DNA from 3 places in the Pseudomonas sp. HLS-6 TE3448 genome. Region 3 is predicted to be linked to each of the others. Evidence: predicted binding sites of a transcription regulator. Region 3 holds the regulator's gene; each other region holds the start of a gene.
The links. The regulator sigma-54, encoded in region 3, starts transcription at its own class of promoters, with help from an activator protein. The targets are predictions, from matches to a motif close to ANTGGCATNNANNTTGCTNT.

Region 1 (5,628 bases), 450 kb from region 3:
GTGTTGCCGTTGCATCGAAGGTGAACTCGTTGAAGATCTTTTCCATCAACGCCTGCACCGCCAACAGCAATGGACGCCCCGGCACGAAGCAACTATCTGCATAGGCCACAAACCGTTGCTTGAGCCGCACCTGTGGCGACTCGAAGCGATAGCAACAGGCCTCCAGGCGCTCGGCGGAAAACGGTCGACTGCTGTAACTCAGCGCCTCTCGCACCGCCTCCCAGGGTTGCGAGCGAGCCAGATCCGGTAACGCCCTGGCGTACACACAAAGCGTCAGTCGGGTCTCGATGCGCAGTTCGTCGTGCTGGCAATCAAACGCCAGGCGGGTCAACGGGTTGCCAAAGACGTCCAGCGCATCACTGCGCCGGGTCGGCGCCGGGCTGATCTGCATGTGCCGCTCAGTGCAGTGCTGCCAGGCACAGTCGCGCGGCCACAAATGAACCAGTTGCTGGGCCAGCGACACCGGGCTGGTGTAGCGATAGAGGGTTTCATGAACCACCTGGTAACGGACACTCATCAGATCGACACCGTCTGCTGGCTAAGATCGTCGACATGCACAAAGTGACGCAACGCCAAACGCTCAGCCACGTGAGCACATGCCGAAGAAATGCCTTCCAGCAAACCAACCAGTTCAGCAAGCGCGACATTGACCGTCGATGCACCTTGCACCGTCGCCAGGTCATAGCGGCGCAACCGTTCAGCCAGGCTAACCAGTTCGGGCTCGAGCGGTGTACCGAGGTCACGGTGCAGGCGGTTGAGCGAGGCCGTCGTGAGCTTGAGCTGAAACAACAGGGCATGCGGGTTCTGCTCATCAAGCACGAGCAGGTCGAGCACCGGCAGTAACTGAGCGACCTCCAGGTAACGCGAGCGGTAAGTGATGCTGCTGTTGCCCAGCTCCAGCAAGGCCTCCAGCCCGGCCTGATCAAACACTGCCGGGCCACTCAAGAACAGTGCCAGGTTGTCGCTCAAGGCTTGCAGCCGTTCCAGTCGGCGCCCGATCATCAGAAAGCGCCAACCCTCATCACGGGTCATGTCGTCCAGGGCGAAGCCCGACAGCGCCGCCAACGACATGACCAGACGGTCGAGGGTTTCCAGCAGCTCACCGAAGCCCGCCTCCGCGTTCTCCAGCACCCGCGCTTGCCGCTGCAACTCCTGCAGCGCCTGCCAGTTTTCCCGTGAGAGCTTGCCGCGCACCTGAGAGGCTGCGCCCTGCAAGCGCTGCAGGTTGGCGCGCAAACCGAAGCCCCATTCGACATCCAGCAGTGCAGCACACAAACGTTCGGGCAGGCTTGCGCCCTCTGGCAGTAATGACAAGCCGTCCGCCAACGCCACAGCCCCTTCCAGCGCCAGTGGACTGTCATCGTCCAGGTAACGGGTCAACAGAATGCGCAACAGGCGCGCCCCCACATCACAGCGCTCACAGTAACGGCCGAACCAGAACAGGTTTTCCACCACCCGCGAGGGCAAGTACGGGTCGCGACGAATCAGGTCTGCCACGCCAATACTGTGCCGCGCCCGCCACTGCTCACCGGCGCAGGCCTGCTCACCCAACACCCAGGCATCCTTGCTGGCACCACCACGCTGCATCGAGATCACGTCGGCATCGGCCTGTGCCGACACCCGCACCAGCCCGCCAGGCAACACCCGATAGCCATCGGCACAGGCCACGGCGTAAACACGCATACCTACCGAACGGGATTGCAGTGCACGTTGATCGACCTGCCAGACCGGCGCCTGGGACAACTGCACCCGCTCTTGGGCAACATAGACAGCCGGTCGCGCACCGATACGCGACGCCAGCGCCTGCTGTTGTTCAGCATCAAGTGCGCCTCCCAACACAGGCGTGAACCGCTGCGAAGGAAACGCTGGCTTGAACACCAGGTCTGGCAGTTTCTCCAGCGCCTGTGCCAATGCCGGAGGCTCGCCGCACCACCAACTGGCGACAGAGGGCAGGCTCAAGGCCTCGCCGAACAGGTGCTGATTGATGGCGGGCAAGAATCCAAGCAGGCCGGGGGACTCCAGTACGCCGCAGCCCAAGGCATTGGCCACCAGCACGCGCCCTTGACGCACGGCATCGAGCAAACCAGGAACGCCCAATGCCGAATCCGTGCGCAACTCCAGCGGGTCGCAGAAGTCATCGTCGAGGCGCCGCCAAATGCCGTGAACACGACGCAAACCATCCAGTGTCTTGAGGTACACGGTGGCATCGCGCACCGTCAGGTCGCTACCCTCGACCAAGGGGTAACCCAGCTGCCGCGCCAAATACAGGTGTTCGAAGTAACTCTCGTTGAATCGCCCGGGGGTCAGCAGCACCACCAGCGGCGCCTCCCCTTCACTCGGTGCCGTCTCGGCGAGGGTCTGCTGCAAGGTTCGGAAGAAACCCGCAAGGTGCTGTACATGGAGGCTGCGGTAGAGCTCCGGCCAGGCCCGCGAAAGAATTGTGCGGTTCTCAAGGGCATAGCCAGCGCCGGAAGGCGCCTGGGTACGGTCTGCAGTGATCCACCAGCGCCCATCCGGCGCGCGTGCAAGGTCAGCGGCGTAGACATGCAGGTAGGTTCCGCCAGGCACTTCGATACCTTGGCAGGGCCAGAGAAAATTGTTGTGCCCGTAGATCAGTTCGGGAGGTAAAAGCCCGTCGGCCAGCAGCTGTTGCGGTCCGTAGGTATCGGCCAGTACCGCATTGAGCAAACGAGCCCGCTGAGCGATACCGGCGGCCAGTGGCTGCCATTCCTCGGCAGACAACACGTGCGGCAACAGGTCCAGCTCCCACGGGCGATCAGCGCCCTTGGGGTCGGCGTAGATGTTATAGGTGACACCATTTTCCTGAAGCTGGCGGGTCAACAGCGCCTGACGCTGCGCCAACTGCTCGGGGCTGCTGCGCTGCAACTGCGCGAACAGCGCCTGCCAGTGCGGGCGTACCGCTCCGTCGCCCTGCAACAGTTCATGGTAGGAGTCAGGCTGGTCAGGCATGGCAGCGCTCAAGGGCCAAGGTCAGCCCTGAAGCGCGCAAGAGTTGTGCCATGAGCGGCTACGCCGTGCCTGCGCACGGCTTAGCCTATTGGCGCACCAGAATCGTGCTTTGCCGCACGGGCAACGCACCGCCACGGCGCACGGGCCAAGGCCAGGTTAGCGCGGCAGTACCGGCTGACGCGGCTTCTTCTTGCCTTTGCCCTTGGCGGCGTCTTTGCGCGCCTTGGCCGCATCCTGGTTACGGGCGAACGCTGCCGCCTTGGCCTCTTCGCGTTTGTCCCACGGCTTGCCGCCATCGCTGCCACGCGGCGGCAGGCCAGTGTGCTGGGTCAGGATCTTTTGATCCTTGGCGACCTTGTGGCTGCCTGCAGGCGTCGAGTTCTTGCGTCGCGCACTCTGGTAGCTGTCGGCTGCAGGCTGGTGCAACGGGATCAGCTGGTGTTTGCCCGGGCCGATCAGGTCGCTACGGCCCATACGCTCCAGCGCCTCACGCAGCATCGGCCAACCCTTCGGATCGTGATAGCGCAGGAATGCCTTGTGCAGGCGACGCTGCGCTTCGCTCTTGACGATCGTGACCGGGTCACTCTTGTAGGTGACCTTGCGCAGCGGGTTCTTGCCCGAGTGGTACATGGCGGTAGCCGACGCCATTGGCGACGGATAGAACGCCTGTACCTGGTCGGCACGGAAACCATTGCCCTTGAGCCAAAGGGCCAGGTTCATCATGTCTTCATCGGTAGTGCCCGGGTGCGCCGCAATGAAGTACGGGATCAGGTACTGTTCCTTGCCCGCCTCTTTCGAGAATTTCTCGAACATACGCTTGAAGCGGTCATAGGTACCGATACCCGGCTTCATCATCTGATTCAGCGGGCCTTCTTCGGTGTGCTCCGGCGCAATCTTCAGGTAACCGCCAACGTGGTGGGTCACCAGTTCCTTGACGTACTCCGGCGACTCTACCGCCAGGTCATAACGCAGGCCCGAGGCGATCAGGATCTTCTTCACACCCGGCAAGGCACGCGCACTGCGGTACAACTGAATCAACGACGAGTGGTCGGTGTTCAGGTTCGGGCAAATGCCGGGGAACACGCACGACGGCTTGCGGCACGCGGACTCGATTTCCGGGCTCTTGCAGGCGATTCGGTACATGTTCGCGGTAGGGCCGCCAAGGTCGGAAATGACCCCGGTAAACCCTGGCACCTTGTCGCGAATCTCTTCGATCTCGCGAATGATCGACTCTTCAGAGCGGTTCTGGATAATCCGGCCTTCGTGCTCGGTGATCGAGCAGAAGGTGCAGCCACCAAAGCAGCCGCGCATGATGTTGACCGAAAAACGGATCATGTCGTAGGCCGGGATCTTCTCCTTGCCATACGCCGGGTGCGGCACGCGCGCATAGGGCATGCCGAACACATAGTCCATTTCCTCAGTGGTCATCGGAATGGGCGGAGGGTTGAACCAGACGTCCACGTCACCGTGTCTCTGCACCAGCGCCCGGGCGTTGCCTGGGTTGGTCTCCAGGTGCAGCACTCGGTTGGCGTGAGCGTAGAGCACCGCGTCGCCACGGACCTTCTCGAAGGACGGCAGGCGAATCACGGTCTTGTCGCGGGTCATCCGCGGGCTCGCCAGCAACTGGACGACCTTCGGTTCATTCGGGTCTTCAACCGGGCCTTTTTCTTGCTCGATGGCGCAGGCCTGAGTGTCCTGGGTATTCACGTACGGGTTGATGATCTTGTCGATCTTGCCCGGACGGTCGATACGTGTGGAGTCGACCTCGTACCAGCCTTCAGGGGTGTCCCGACGAACAAATGCCGTGCCACGAATGTCGGTAATGGTTTCGATTTTCTCGCCGTACGACAGGCGCTGGGCCACTTCGACAATGGCCCGCTCGGCATTGCCGTAAAGCAGGATGTCGGCACAGGCGTCGATCAGGATCGAATGACGCACCTTGTCCTGCCAGTAGTCGTAATGCGCGATCCGGCGCAGCGAAGCCTCGATGCCACCCAGCACGATCGGTACATGCTTGTAGGCTTCCTTGCAGCGCTGGCTGTAGACCAGGCTGGCGCGATCCGGACGCTTACCGGCCAGGCCACCCGGCGTATAGGCGTCGTCGGAACGGATCTTCTTGTCGGCGGTGTAGCGGTTGATCATGGAGTCCATGTTGCCCGCAGCGACACCGAAAAACAGGTTCGGCTCACCCAGCTTCATGAAGTCGTCTTTCGACTGCCAGTTCGGCTGGGCAATGATCCCCACCCGGAACCCTTGGGCTTCCAGCAGACGGCCGATGATGGCCATACCGAACGACGGGTGATCGACGTAGGCGTCACCGGTCACAATGATGATGTCGCAGGAATCCCAGCCGAGCTGATCCATCTCCTCCCTGCTCATCGGCAGGAACGGTGCTGGTCCGAAGCATTCGGCCCAGTACTTGGGATAGTCGAAAAGTGGTTTGGCTGCTTGCATGTCAGTGACCGGTTCTGAAGTACAGGAAAATCGCGGGCGCGGACTATAGCACAAATTTTGACCAATTCCGACGCTGCAGCTCGGAATTGGCGCTGCGAAAATTACTCGTCGTCGTCGAAGTTGTAGCTACCCGGCGCCAGGTTCTCGAAGCGCGTGTATTTACCGATGAACGCCAGCCGGACAAAGCCGATCGGGCCGTTCCGC
Region 2 (5,628 bases), 2.3 Mb from region 3:
ATTACTGGCCTGGCCGAAGCCGATATCCGCAAGGCCGCCGAGTGGATCGGCCAAGCACCCGCGTGGCTCAGCTGCTGGACCATGGGCCTGAACCAGAGTATTCACGGCACCTGGCAGACCAATGCGCTGTGCAACCTGCACCTGGCCACCGGGGCGATCTGCCGCCCCGGCTGCGGACCGTTTTCGCTGACGGGCCAGCCCAATGCCATGGGCGGACGTGAGATGGGCTACATGGGGCCGGGGTTGCCCGGCCAGCGTTCGGCGCTGTCAGAGGCTGACCGTCATTTCGTTGAGGACCTCTGGCAGGTGCCGCGTGGCAGCCTGCGGGCCGATGCCGGAGACGGCACCGTCGCCATGTTCGAGGGCATGGCTGCCGGGCGGATCAAGGCCTGCTGGATCATCTGCAGTAACCCAGTGGCCAGTGTCGCCAACCGTCAGCAGGTGATCGAGGGCCTGCAAACGGCCGAGCTGGTCATCACCCAGGACGCCTTTCTCGATACCGAAACCAATCGCTATGCCGATATCCTCCTGCCGGCAGCGCTCTGGGCTGAAGCCGATGGGGTAATGGTCAACTCCGAGCGCAACCTGACCCTCACGGCGCAGGCCGTCGAGCCACCGGGCGCGAGCCTGGCGGACTGGCAACTCATCGCCCGAGTGGCCTGTGCGATGGGCTATGAGGCCGCGTTCAGCTACACCTGTGCCGAACAGATTTTCGATGAGCTGCGCCAGGCCTGGAACCCCGACACAGGTTACGACCTGCGCGGTATCAGTTACCCCTTGTTGCGCCAGGCGCCACGGCAATGGCCCTGTGCACCCGATCAGGCTGATACACGGCACCCGCAACGCTACCTGAATGACGGTATCAGTCAGCGGCTGCACGAGGACGCCCAAGGCCAGCGGCCGTCACTCGCCTTTGCTACGGCCAGCGGCAAAGCACGCTTTTTTGCCCGGCCCTACCTGCCTCCAGCGGAGCTACCGGACGAAGCTTACCCGCTGGTGCTCAATACCGGGCGGGTACAGCACCATTGGCACACCCTGACCAAGACCGGCAAGGTCAGCGCGTTGAATGCGCTGGAGCCTGGCCCGTACCTGGAGATTCACCCCGAAGATGCACGGCAATTGGGTATCGCTGAGCACGATCAGGTGCAGGTTCGCTCCCGGCGTGGTGAGGCGTTATTGCCGGCGCGCCTGAGTGAGCGGGTACTGCCTGGCAACTGCTTCGCCCCCTTTCACTGGAATGATGTCTATGGCGAGCGTTTGGCGATCAATGCACTGACCAGCGATGCCATCGACCCGGTTTCCCTGCAACCTGCGTTCAAGTACTGCGCCGTGGCCCTCAGCCGGGTTGCCGGTGAACGTATTGCCGCTGTTGAACTGCCGGCCCACACGCTTCAGGAGTCTGCGACCATGCCGATCGAAACCCTCAGCCAACTGCTCGGCCTGAACAACCGCGTTGAACTGGCTTTGGCCGAGGATGAACAACTGTATATGCAGGGTTATGTGCTGGGTCTGCGTAACAGCCCTCAGCAGGGCGTACCGAGCTTGCCGGTCAATGCACCACTGGCGCCGGCGCGGCGTCTGTTGGTGGAAGGGTTGCTGGCGGGGTTGTTTTCGCGCAGTACCTCGGTACAGGCCCCTGCAATCCAGGCCCCGGAGCCTGCCGAAGCCACTAGCCATTGGCTGCTCTGGGCTTCGCAGACCGGCAACGGCCAGGCTCTGGCGCAACACTGTGCGCAGCGTTTGCGGGAGGCCGGTCTGGCTGTTCAGGTGAGCAGCATGGAGCAGGTCAGCCTTGAGCAGGTGAGCAACGCCGCCAGCCTGCTGCTGGTGGCGAGCACGTTTGGCGATGGTGAGGCACCGGATTGCGCCAAGGCCTTTTGGCAGGCCCTGCAGGCTGCGTCTGCCAGCCGCTGCACAGGGCTGCGTTACGCGGTACTGGCCCTGGGAGACTCCAGCTACGCAGAGTTCTGTGGTTTCGGCCGCAAGCTGGACCAGCGTCTGGCGGAGCTTGGCGCTGTGCGCCTGCTGGAGCGGGTCGAGTGCGAGCCGGACTTCGACGAGCCGGCCGAACAGTGGCTGGGCACGCTGGTGACGGCCCTTGGGCAGGCTTCAATTGAGTCGGCACCAGCGGTCACGTCCCCGGCGGCGACAGCGCCAACCTTCAGCAAGCAGCAGCCGTTGCCGGTAAGGGTGGTGGAAAACCGCCTGCTCAATGCGCCCGGTGCCGCCAAGGAAACCCGGCACGTGGTGTTCGATCTTGCGAGCAGCGGCCTGACGTATCAGGCGGGCGACGCGTTGGGCGTCTGGCCGCGCAACTGCCCGGCACTGGTCGAAGAGCTGCTGAGTGCCATGAAACTTGACGGGGAGGCGAGTGTCAGCCTCAAGGGCCAGCCACCCATGCCGTTGCGTAGCGCACTGCGCGATCGACTGGAGATTGCCCGTATCACGCCTGCGCTGCTCGAACAGGTCGCCCGCTGCAGTGCTGAGCCTGAGTTGCAACGCCTGCTGGAGCCGGCGCACAACGCCGCGTTGCAGGACTGGCTATGGGGGCGGCAACTGGTCGATCTGCTGCAGCAGTTTCCCGTAAGCATGCCGCTCGACACCTGGCTGAGCCTGCTCAAACCCCTGCAGCCGCGTTTGTACTCCATCAGTTCAAGCCCGTTGTTGCACCCGCAGCAGGTTCACCTGACGGTTTCGACGGTGCGCTACCGCCAGCGTAAAGGTGTGTGTTCGACCTTCCTCGCTGATCGTGCCGAAGCCGGGCAGGTTGGGATCTTTGTGCAGCCCTCGGCTCATTTCCGCGTACCGAGCGATGATACGGCGCCGCTGATCATGGTCGGGCCGGGGACCGGGATCGCACCGTTCCGGGCGTTTCTCCAGGAGCGTCAGGCGCGCGGCGCCCGAGGGCGCAACTGGCTGCTGTTCGGCGAGCAGCGCGCTGACAGTGATTTTTACTACCGCGACGAGTTGCTGGCCTGGCAACGCGATGGCCACCTGACGCGGCTCGACACGGCGTTCTCCCGTGACCAGGCAGAGAAGGTCTATGTACAGCAGCGCATGCTGGAGCAGGGCGCCGAGCTGTGGCGCTGGCTGGAGGCGGGCGCGTACTTCTATGTCTGTGGCGATGCCGGACGCATGGCGCGGGATGTGGAGGCCGCGCTGCAGCAGGTGGTGGCCGAGCACGGTGGGATGAGCACCGAGCAGGCCGGCGAATATGTTGCGGCGTTAGGCCAGGCCAAACGCTACCGGCGAGATGTGTACTGAAATGCCCCAGAACGGGTAGCACTGCACCAGGATGGCGCCGCGGGAGGCCTAGTGTTTGCGGCGATGCCCTTGAATAGGCGGGGTTTGTGCAGTTGGCACGGTATCTGCTGAAGACACATTACAACGTCCAGGGGTGATCAACGGCGATCCGCCCCACGGACCACGACTATGAACAACCAGGCAAAGGCGCCTGGAGCTTCGGCTCCAGGCGCCTTTTTTTGTGGGTGTTTTTCCGGCCGCCGTGATCGGCCAGTGTGAGGAAACGCTATGAACGCTCAAGCGACCATCGAGCAACGGGAACGTCTGATCATCGTCGGCAACGGCATGGTGGGCCATCATTGCGTCGAACAACTGATCGAGCGCGGCGCCTTGGCCCGCTTCGACCTGCGGGTGTTCGGCGAGGAGCGTCAGCGTGCCTACGACCGCGTGCACCTGTCGGAGTACTTCAGTGGCAGCGATGCTGAAACCCTGGCCTTGGGTGATGCGCAACTGTATGCCGAGCATGGCGTGCGGCTGCACTTGGGGGAGGCGGTCGTCGAGATCGACCGCGAGGCCGGTGAAGTGGTGACGGCGCAGGGCCGCTACCCGTTTGACCGGTTGATCCTGGCCACCGGCTCCTATCCCTTCGTGCCGCCGATCCCCGGGCCGGACGGTGCGGCGCGATTGGTCTATCGAACCTTGGACGACCTGGATGCGATTCGCGCGGCGGCCTATGGCGCACAGCGTGGCGTGGTCATCGGTGGTGGTCTGCTGGGCCTGGAGGCAGCCAACGCCCTCAAATCCCTGGGGCTTGAAGCCCATGTGGTGGAATTCGCACCGCGCCTGATGCCGGTGCAACTGGATACTGAAGGCGGTGCGGCCCTGCGCGCCCAGATTGAGGCGTTGGGTGTCGGTGTACACCTGTCTCGTGCCACCCAGAGCATTGTTGAAGGCAGCGACTTCCGTTACCGGATGAATTTCGATGGCGACCAGTTCCTGGAAACCGACCTGATTGTGTTTTCGGCTGGCATTCGCCCGCAGGACAGCCTGGGCCGTGGCTGCGGTCTGGAAATCGCGCCACGGGGCGGGGTCGTGATCGATGGCGAATGCCGCACCAGCGACCCACGGATTTTTGCCATCGGCGAGTGTGCCTCATGGAACGGCAGCGTCTTCGGCCTGGTGGCCCCGGGTTACAGCATGGCCCGCAACCTGGCGTCAGCCTTGGCGGGTGAGCCATTCGAGGCCTTTGCCGGTGCCGACATGTCGACCAAGCTCAAGCTGTTGGGGGTGGATGTCGGTTCCATTGGCGATGCACACGCGGCGACCCCCGGTGCGCGCAGCTACCGCTTTATCGACGAGGCTGGCAGCGCCTACCGGCGCTTGGTGATCGACGCCGAGGGCAAGCGCGTTCTGGGGGCGGTGCTGGTCGGTGATAACCGTTACTACGACACCCTGTTGCAGTACGTGCAGAATGCTATTGCCCTGCCAGCGGACCCCGCCGGCTTGATCCTGCCATTGGGCAGCGCCACGCCAGCACTGGGTGCAGATGCCTTGCCAGACGCCGCCACCATCTGCTCGTGCCATAACGTCAGCAAGGGCGCGATCTGTGCGGCCATCGACGGGGGGTGTAGCGACCTGGCGCAACTCAAGGGCCAGACCAAGGCCTGCACCGGTTGCGGTGGCTGCGCCGCCTTGCTCAAGCAGGTCTTCGAACATGAGCTGAGCGCCCGCGGTGTGGCGGTGGACAAGAGCCTATGCGAGCACTTTGCCTTCACTCGTCAGGAGCTCTATGCACTGGTGCGGGTCGAGGGCATTACGACGTTCGAAGACCTGCACGCCCGTCATGGTCGTGGCCACCTGGGCTGCGATATCTGCAAGCCGACGGTAGGCTCGATACTCGCATCCTGCTGGAACCAGCCGATCATGGATGCCGCGCTGGTGCCGTTGCAGGACACCAACGACACCTTCATGGCCAACATGCAGAAAAACGGCACGTACTCGGTGGTGCCGCGTATTCCGGGTGGGGAAATCACACCGGACAAGTTGATCGTGATTGGTCAGGTGGCCAAGAAGTACGACCTCTACACCAAGATCACCGGCGGCCAACGCATCGACCTGTTCGGCGCGCAGTTGCATGAGTTACCGGAGATCTGGTCCGAGTTGATCGCCGCTGGCTTTGAGACCGGGCATGCCTATGGCAAATCAACCCGCACGGTGAAGTCCTGCGTCGGCAGCACATGGTGCCGCTACGGCGTGCAGGACAGCGTGGCCATGGCGCTCACCCTGGAGGACCGCTACAAGGGCCTGCGTTCGCCACACAAGCTCAAGTTCGCCGTGTCTGGCTGTACCCGCGAATGCGCCGAGGCGCAAAGCAAGGACATCGGC
Region 3 (5,628 bases):
CTCGAGAAACCGGTGGCCACTGTCGACAAAGGCGCCATCGACTATTACGCCACCAATGCCCACAGCGTTCAGTTTCTACCTGACGGCAAGCTGCAATACGACATGACGGCAGACAAGGTCGAGCACCTGCAGGCCAGCGAGATCACCCTGCTGACCACGCCCGACCTGCACATGTACCGCGGCACCGCCTACCCTTGGCACGTTCAGAGCGAACGCGGCGAGGTCAACCCGGACGGCACCGAAGTCGAACTGATTGACTCGGTACGGGTTGCCCGCACCGATGAACAGAACCGTGAAACCATTATTACCACGACCCGCATGACGGTATTCCCACAGAAGCAATATGCTCAAACCGAGCAAGCCGTTAGAATCGACGGCGCCGGTGGAACCACTACGGGCAAGGGAATGAAAGCGTATTTGAAAGACGGCAGGATGGACCTGCTGTCCAACGTAAGAGGACAGTATGAGGCTCGTTAAAACCCTCCCCTTTTTGCTCAGCCTGAGCGCAGCACTGGGAAGCGCGAGCGCCTTGGCCCTGCCGAACGACCGCGACCAGCCAATCCGCATCCAGGCCGATAACGCCCAACTGGACGACAAGAAAGGCATTGCCACCTACACCGGCGACGTGATCATCACCCAAGGCTCGATGATGATCAAAGGCAACACCGTGACCATCACCCGCTCCGCTTCCGGCGATATCGACGTGGTCACTTCGGTGGGCAACCTGGCGTATTTCGAACAGCAACAAAGCGCCGCAAAACCGGACAAGATGCAAGGCTATGCCGTGCAGATCCAATACCAGGCGCTGAAAGACCTGGTGGTTCTGACTGACCGGGCCAAGGTGATCAACGAAGGCAACACCACCGAAGGCGAGAAAATCGTCTACAACACCAAGTCTCAGGTCGCCACCGCCGGCCGCGGCAGCAACATTACCGCACCGCGCCCACGCATCGACATGGTGATCCAGCCGAAGAAGAAGGCCGAGTAATGGCAACCCTCAAAGCCCAGCACCTGGCCAAGAGCTACAAGAGTCGACAAGTCGTACGTGACGTCAGCCTGTCAATCGACAGCGGCCAGATCGTCGGCCTGCTCGGCCCTAACGGCGCCGGCAAGACAACGTGCTTCTACATGATTGTCGGCCTGGTACAGGCCGACCAGGGCCGCGTGCTCATCGACGACCTGGATGTCAGCCACCAGCCGATGCACGGTCGTGCACGCGCGGGTATTGGCTACCTGCCCCAGGAAGCCTCGATCTTCCGCAAGTTGTCGGTGGCCGACAACATCATGGCGATCCTGGAAACACGCAAGGAGCTGGACGGCGCAGGGCGTCGCAAGGAACTGGAAAGCCTGCTGCAGGAGTTTCACATCAGCCACATCCGCGACAACCTCGGCATGAGCCTTTCCGGTGGTGAACGTCGCCGTGTGGAGATCGCCCGCGCACTGGCGACTGCACCGAAATTTATCCTGCTCGACGAACCGTTTGCCGGTGTCGACCCGATCTCGGTCGGCGACATCAAGCAGATCATCCACCACCTGAAAGCCAAAGGCATTGGCGTTCTGATCACCGACCACAACGTCCGTGAAACACTGGATATCTGCGAAACCGCTTACATCGTCAACGATGGTCGCCTAATCGCCGAAGGTGATGCAGAAACCATCCTGGCCAACGAACTGGTGAAAGAGGTTTACCTCGGTCACGAGTTCCGCCTGTAAGCCCGAGGTGCGAGGCACCGCCAGAGCGCTGACGATCCGCCCAAATACCGGCTTATTTGTTACAGCGCTCTAGGCAAACACCTCGGTTTCAGGCATATAATTTGCTTAAAGAAGGCGCTTCGGCGCCCTTGTAGTGGATGGCGCATGTGCGCCGGCGAATAAGGTGTTAAGCCCCTGCCATGAAACCATCGCTCGTCCTAAGAATGGGCCAGCAACTGACGATGACACCGCAGTTGCAACAGGCCATCCGTCTGCTCCAGCTTTCCACACTGGACCTGCAGCAGGAAATCCAGGAAGCCCTGGAATCCAACCCGATGCTCGAACGCCAGGAAGATGGCGACGACTTCGATAACAGCGACCCGATGGCGGATAACGCCGAATCCAAGCCGACCTCGGAATCCCAGGAAACCAGCTTCCAGGAAACCGCCACTCCCGTGGAAAGCCTTGAAGAAGGTGAGTGGAACGAGCGTATTCCCAATGAGCTGCCGGTAGACACCGCCTGGGAAGATATCTATCAAACCAGCGCCAGCAGCCTTCCCAGCAACGATGACGACGAGTGGGACTTCACCACCCGCACCTCGGCGGGTGAAAGCCTGCAGAGCCACCTGCTGTGGCAGTTGAACCTGGCGCCAATGTCGGATACCGACCGACTGATTGCCGTCACCCTGATCGACTGCATCAACAACCAGGGCTATCTCGACGAAACACTGGAAGAGGTCTGTGAGTCCTTCGACCCGGAACTCGATATCGAACTGGACGAAGTGGAAGCCGTCCTGCACCGCATCCAGCAATTCGAGCCTGCCGGTATAGGCGCCCGCAACCTGAGCGAATGCCTGTTGTTGCAGTTGCGTCAGATGCCGGCACAAACACCCTGGATGACTGAAGCGCAACGACTGGTCAGCGACTACATCGACCTGCTCGGCAGCCGCGACTACAGCCAGCTGATGCGCCGCATGAAGCTCAAGGAAGACGAGCTGCGCCAGGTGATCGAACTGGTACAAAGCCTGAACCCACGCCCTGGCTCACAGATCGAGTCCAGTGAACCCGAATACGTGGTGCCTGACGTGATCGTGCGCAAGGACAGCGATCGCTGGCTGGTTGAACTGAACCAGGAAGCCGTCCCACGCCTGCGCGTCAATCCACAGTACGCAGGCTTTGTACGCCGCGCCGATACCAGCGCAGACAACACCTTCATGCGCAATCAGCTTCAGGAAGCCCGCTGGTTCATCAAGAGCCTGCAAAGCCGCAACGAAACGCTGATGAAGGTTGCCACCCAGATCGTCGAACACCAGCGCGGATTCCTCGACCACGGTGACGAGGCCATGAAGCCGCTGGTACTGCACGACATCGCCGAAGCGGTGGGCATGCACGAGTCGACCATATCCCGGGTGACCACGCAAAAGTACATGCATACCCCGCGTGGCATTTACGAACTGAAGTACTTTTTCTCCAGCCATGTCAGCACCTCCGAAGGCGGAGAATGCTCGTCCACGGCGATTCGCGCGATCATCAAAAAACTGGTTGCAGCGGAAAATCAGAAAAAGCCATTGAGTGACAGCAAGATCGCTGGTTTACTGGAGGCACAAGGCATCCAGGTAGCACGACGCACCGTCGCCAAGTACCGCGAATCGCTCGGCATTGCACCGTCGAGTGAACGCAAGCGACTGATGTAACGCACCTGAGGTGTGCCACCGCAATTCAAGTGGCAGGCGCAATACCTGCCTCTTTATGCACCGGCAACAAAAGGAGAAGCTGTATGCAAGTCAACATCAGTGGACACCAAGTAGAAGTCACCGAAGCGCTGCGCACTTATATCGGGGAAAAACTCGAGCGTGTTGAGCGTCACTTCGACAAGATCACCAATGTGCAGGTCATTCTGGAGGTCGAGAAGCTGAAACAGAAAATCGAGGCCACCCTGCGCATCCCTGGCGGCGAAGTCGTCGCCAATGCCGAGCATGAAGACATGTATGCCGCGATCGACCTGCTTGCCGACAAGCTCGACCGCCAACTGAAAAAACACAAGGAAAAACAGCAGGCCTTGCTGCAAGGTGCAGCCGCTCGCTGATCCCCCCCACTCATGATCCGACTTGAAGATATCCTGACCCCCGGCCGTTCACTTGTGAACGTGCCGGGCGGCAGTAAAAAACGCGTACTCGAACACATTGCCAACCTGATTGACCGGGAAGTACCGGATCTGGAAATGCAAGATGTCTTCGAGAGCCTGATTGCCCGCGAAAAACTGGGTTCAACCGGTTTCGGCAACGGTATCGCCATTCCACACTGCCGCCTCAGTGGCTGTGCCGCGCCGATCAGTGCGCTGCTCCACCTGGATGCCCCCATAGATTACGACGCCATCGATGGTGCTCCCGTAGACCTGCTGTTCGTACTGCTGGTTCCGGAAGCCGCCACCGACGAGCACCTGGAGCTGCTGCGCCAGATCGCCAGCATGCTTGACCGCAAGGACGTTCGCGAAAAACTGCGTGCGGCCGGCGATAGCCAGTCCCTGTATCAGGTCGTACTGGATGTACAGAACGGGCACTGAACATGCGTTTGATCATCGTCAGCGGCCGGTCCGGCTCAGGTAAAAGCACTGCCCTCGATGTGCTCGAGGACAATGGCTACTATTGCATCGACAACCTTCCGGCCGGCTTGCTGCCGCAGCTTGCCGAAAGTGCGCTGATCAATACCGAACTGATGCAGCCCAAGGTTGCCGTGTCCATTGATGCACGCAACCTGCCAAGCCATCTCTCCCGGTTCCCGGAACTGCTTGAAGATGCACGCAACCGGCATATCCAATGCGATGTGCTGTATCTGGACGCCGATGAAGAAACCCTGCTCAAGCGCTTCTCGGAAACCCGTCGCCGTCACCCGCTGACCAACGCTCAGCGCTCGCTGGCTGAGGCCATCCGGGTCGAGACCGAACTGCTCGGTCCTATTTCCGATCTGGCCGACCTGAAGATCGACACCACCAACCTGAACCTCTACCAGCTCAAAGATTCGATCAAGCTTCGCCTGCTCAATCAACCCGAGCCGGGCACTGCATTCCTGGTCGAGTCATTCGGCTTCAAGCGTGGAATGCCCGTAGACGCTGACGTGGTGTTCGATGTGCGCTGCCTGCCCAACCCCTACTGGAAGCCAGAGCTGCGGGATCACTCCGGGCTTGAGCAACCGGTAATCGACTACCTGGCCGCCCAGCCGGATGTCGAAGACATGTTCCAGGATATCTCCGGGTATCTCCTCAAATGGCTACCCCGCTTTGCCGCCAGCAACCGTGCGTATGTCACCATTGCCATCGGTTGTACCGGTGGTCATCATCGCTCGGTCTATCTGACCGAACGCCTGGGTCAGTTGCTGCAGCAATCGCTGAAGAACGTCCAGGTCCGCCACCGCGACCTCTAGCCACAGGACTCTTGTGCGATGCCTGCTCTTGAAATAACCATCATCAACAAGCTGGGCCTGCATGCCCGCGCAGCAGCAAAATTCGTTGGCGTTGCCGGCCGTTTTCCTTGCCAGGTACGAATTGGCCGTGCACCGGACAAACTGGTCGATGGCAAGAGCATCATGGCCGTGATGATGCTCGCAGCAGGCAAAGGTACTCAGGTACACCTGCACACCGAAGGTGAAGACGACACAGAGGCACTCAACGCACTGGTTGAGCTGATCAACAATCGCTTTGACGAAGGCGAATAACGCACAAGCATTCTACGGCCCCCTTGTCTCACGCAGCCGCGTACCCTTCTGGTAGCCCAACACCAAGCCGAGCTACCAGACGTAGGATCCACTACGACAGTTGCTCAATCACTCACGATATCCAGTTGTTCAATCAGAAGCGAACGCCCCAACGAGCGCCCAACGGGCTCGCGATCACGGCCTACGGCAACGATTTGCTTGAACAGTGCTTTCATATTGCCCGAG

Region 1: the regulator sigma-54 is predicted to act here: its motif matches at 3,004-3,023, upstream of AB7M23_RS08805 (circularly permuted type 2 ATP-grasp protein).
Region 2: the regulator sigma-54 is predicted to act here: its motif matches at 3,356-3,375, upstream of nirB (nitrite reductase large subunit NirB).

The regions. Positions count from the first base shown of each region.
Region 1 is NZ_JBRJIO010000001.1:1,899,796-1,905,423, reverse strand. It holds gene AB7M23_RS08810 (transglutaminase family protein) at 1-517, opposite strand, end outside; gene AB7M23_RS08805 (circularly permuted type 2 ATP-grasp protein) at 517-2,970, opposite strand; gene AB7M23_RS08800 (YgiQ family radical SAM protein) at 3,127-5,424, opposite strand; gene dnaB (replicative DNA helicase) at 5,526-5,628, opposite strand, start outside.
Region 2 is NZ_JBRJIO010000001.1:85,274-90,901, reverse strand. It holds gene AB7M23_RS00400 (sulfite reductase subunit alpha) at 1-3,264, shown strand, start outside; gene nirB (nitrite reductase large subunit NirB) at 3,532-5,628, shown strand, end outside.
Region 3 is NZ_JBRJIO010000001.1:2,353,775-2,359,402, reverse strand. It holds gene lptC (LPS export ABC transporter periplasmic protein LptC) at 1-477, shown strand, start outside; gene lptA (lipopolysaccharide transport periplasmic protein LptA) at 464-988, shown strand; gene lptB (LPS export ABC transporter ATP-binding protein) at 988-1,713, shown strand; gene AB7M23_RS10845 (RNA polymerase factor sigma-54) at 1,893-3,386, shown strand; gene hpf (ribosome hibernation-promoting factor, HPF/YfiA family) at 3,470-3,778, shown strand; gene ptsN (PTS IIA-like nitrogen regulatory protein PtsN) at 3,791-4,255, shown strand; gene rapZ (RNase adapter RapZ) at 4,258-5,112, shown strand; gene AB7M23_RS10825 (HPr family phosphocarrier protein) at 5,131-5,403, shown strand; gene AB7M23_RS10820 (TldD/PmbA family protein) at 5,508-5,628, opposite strand, start outside.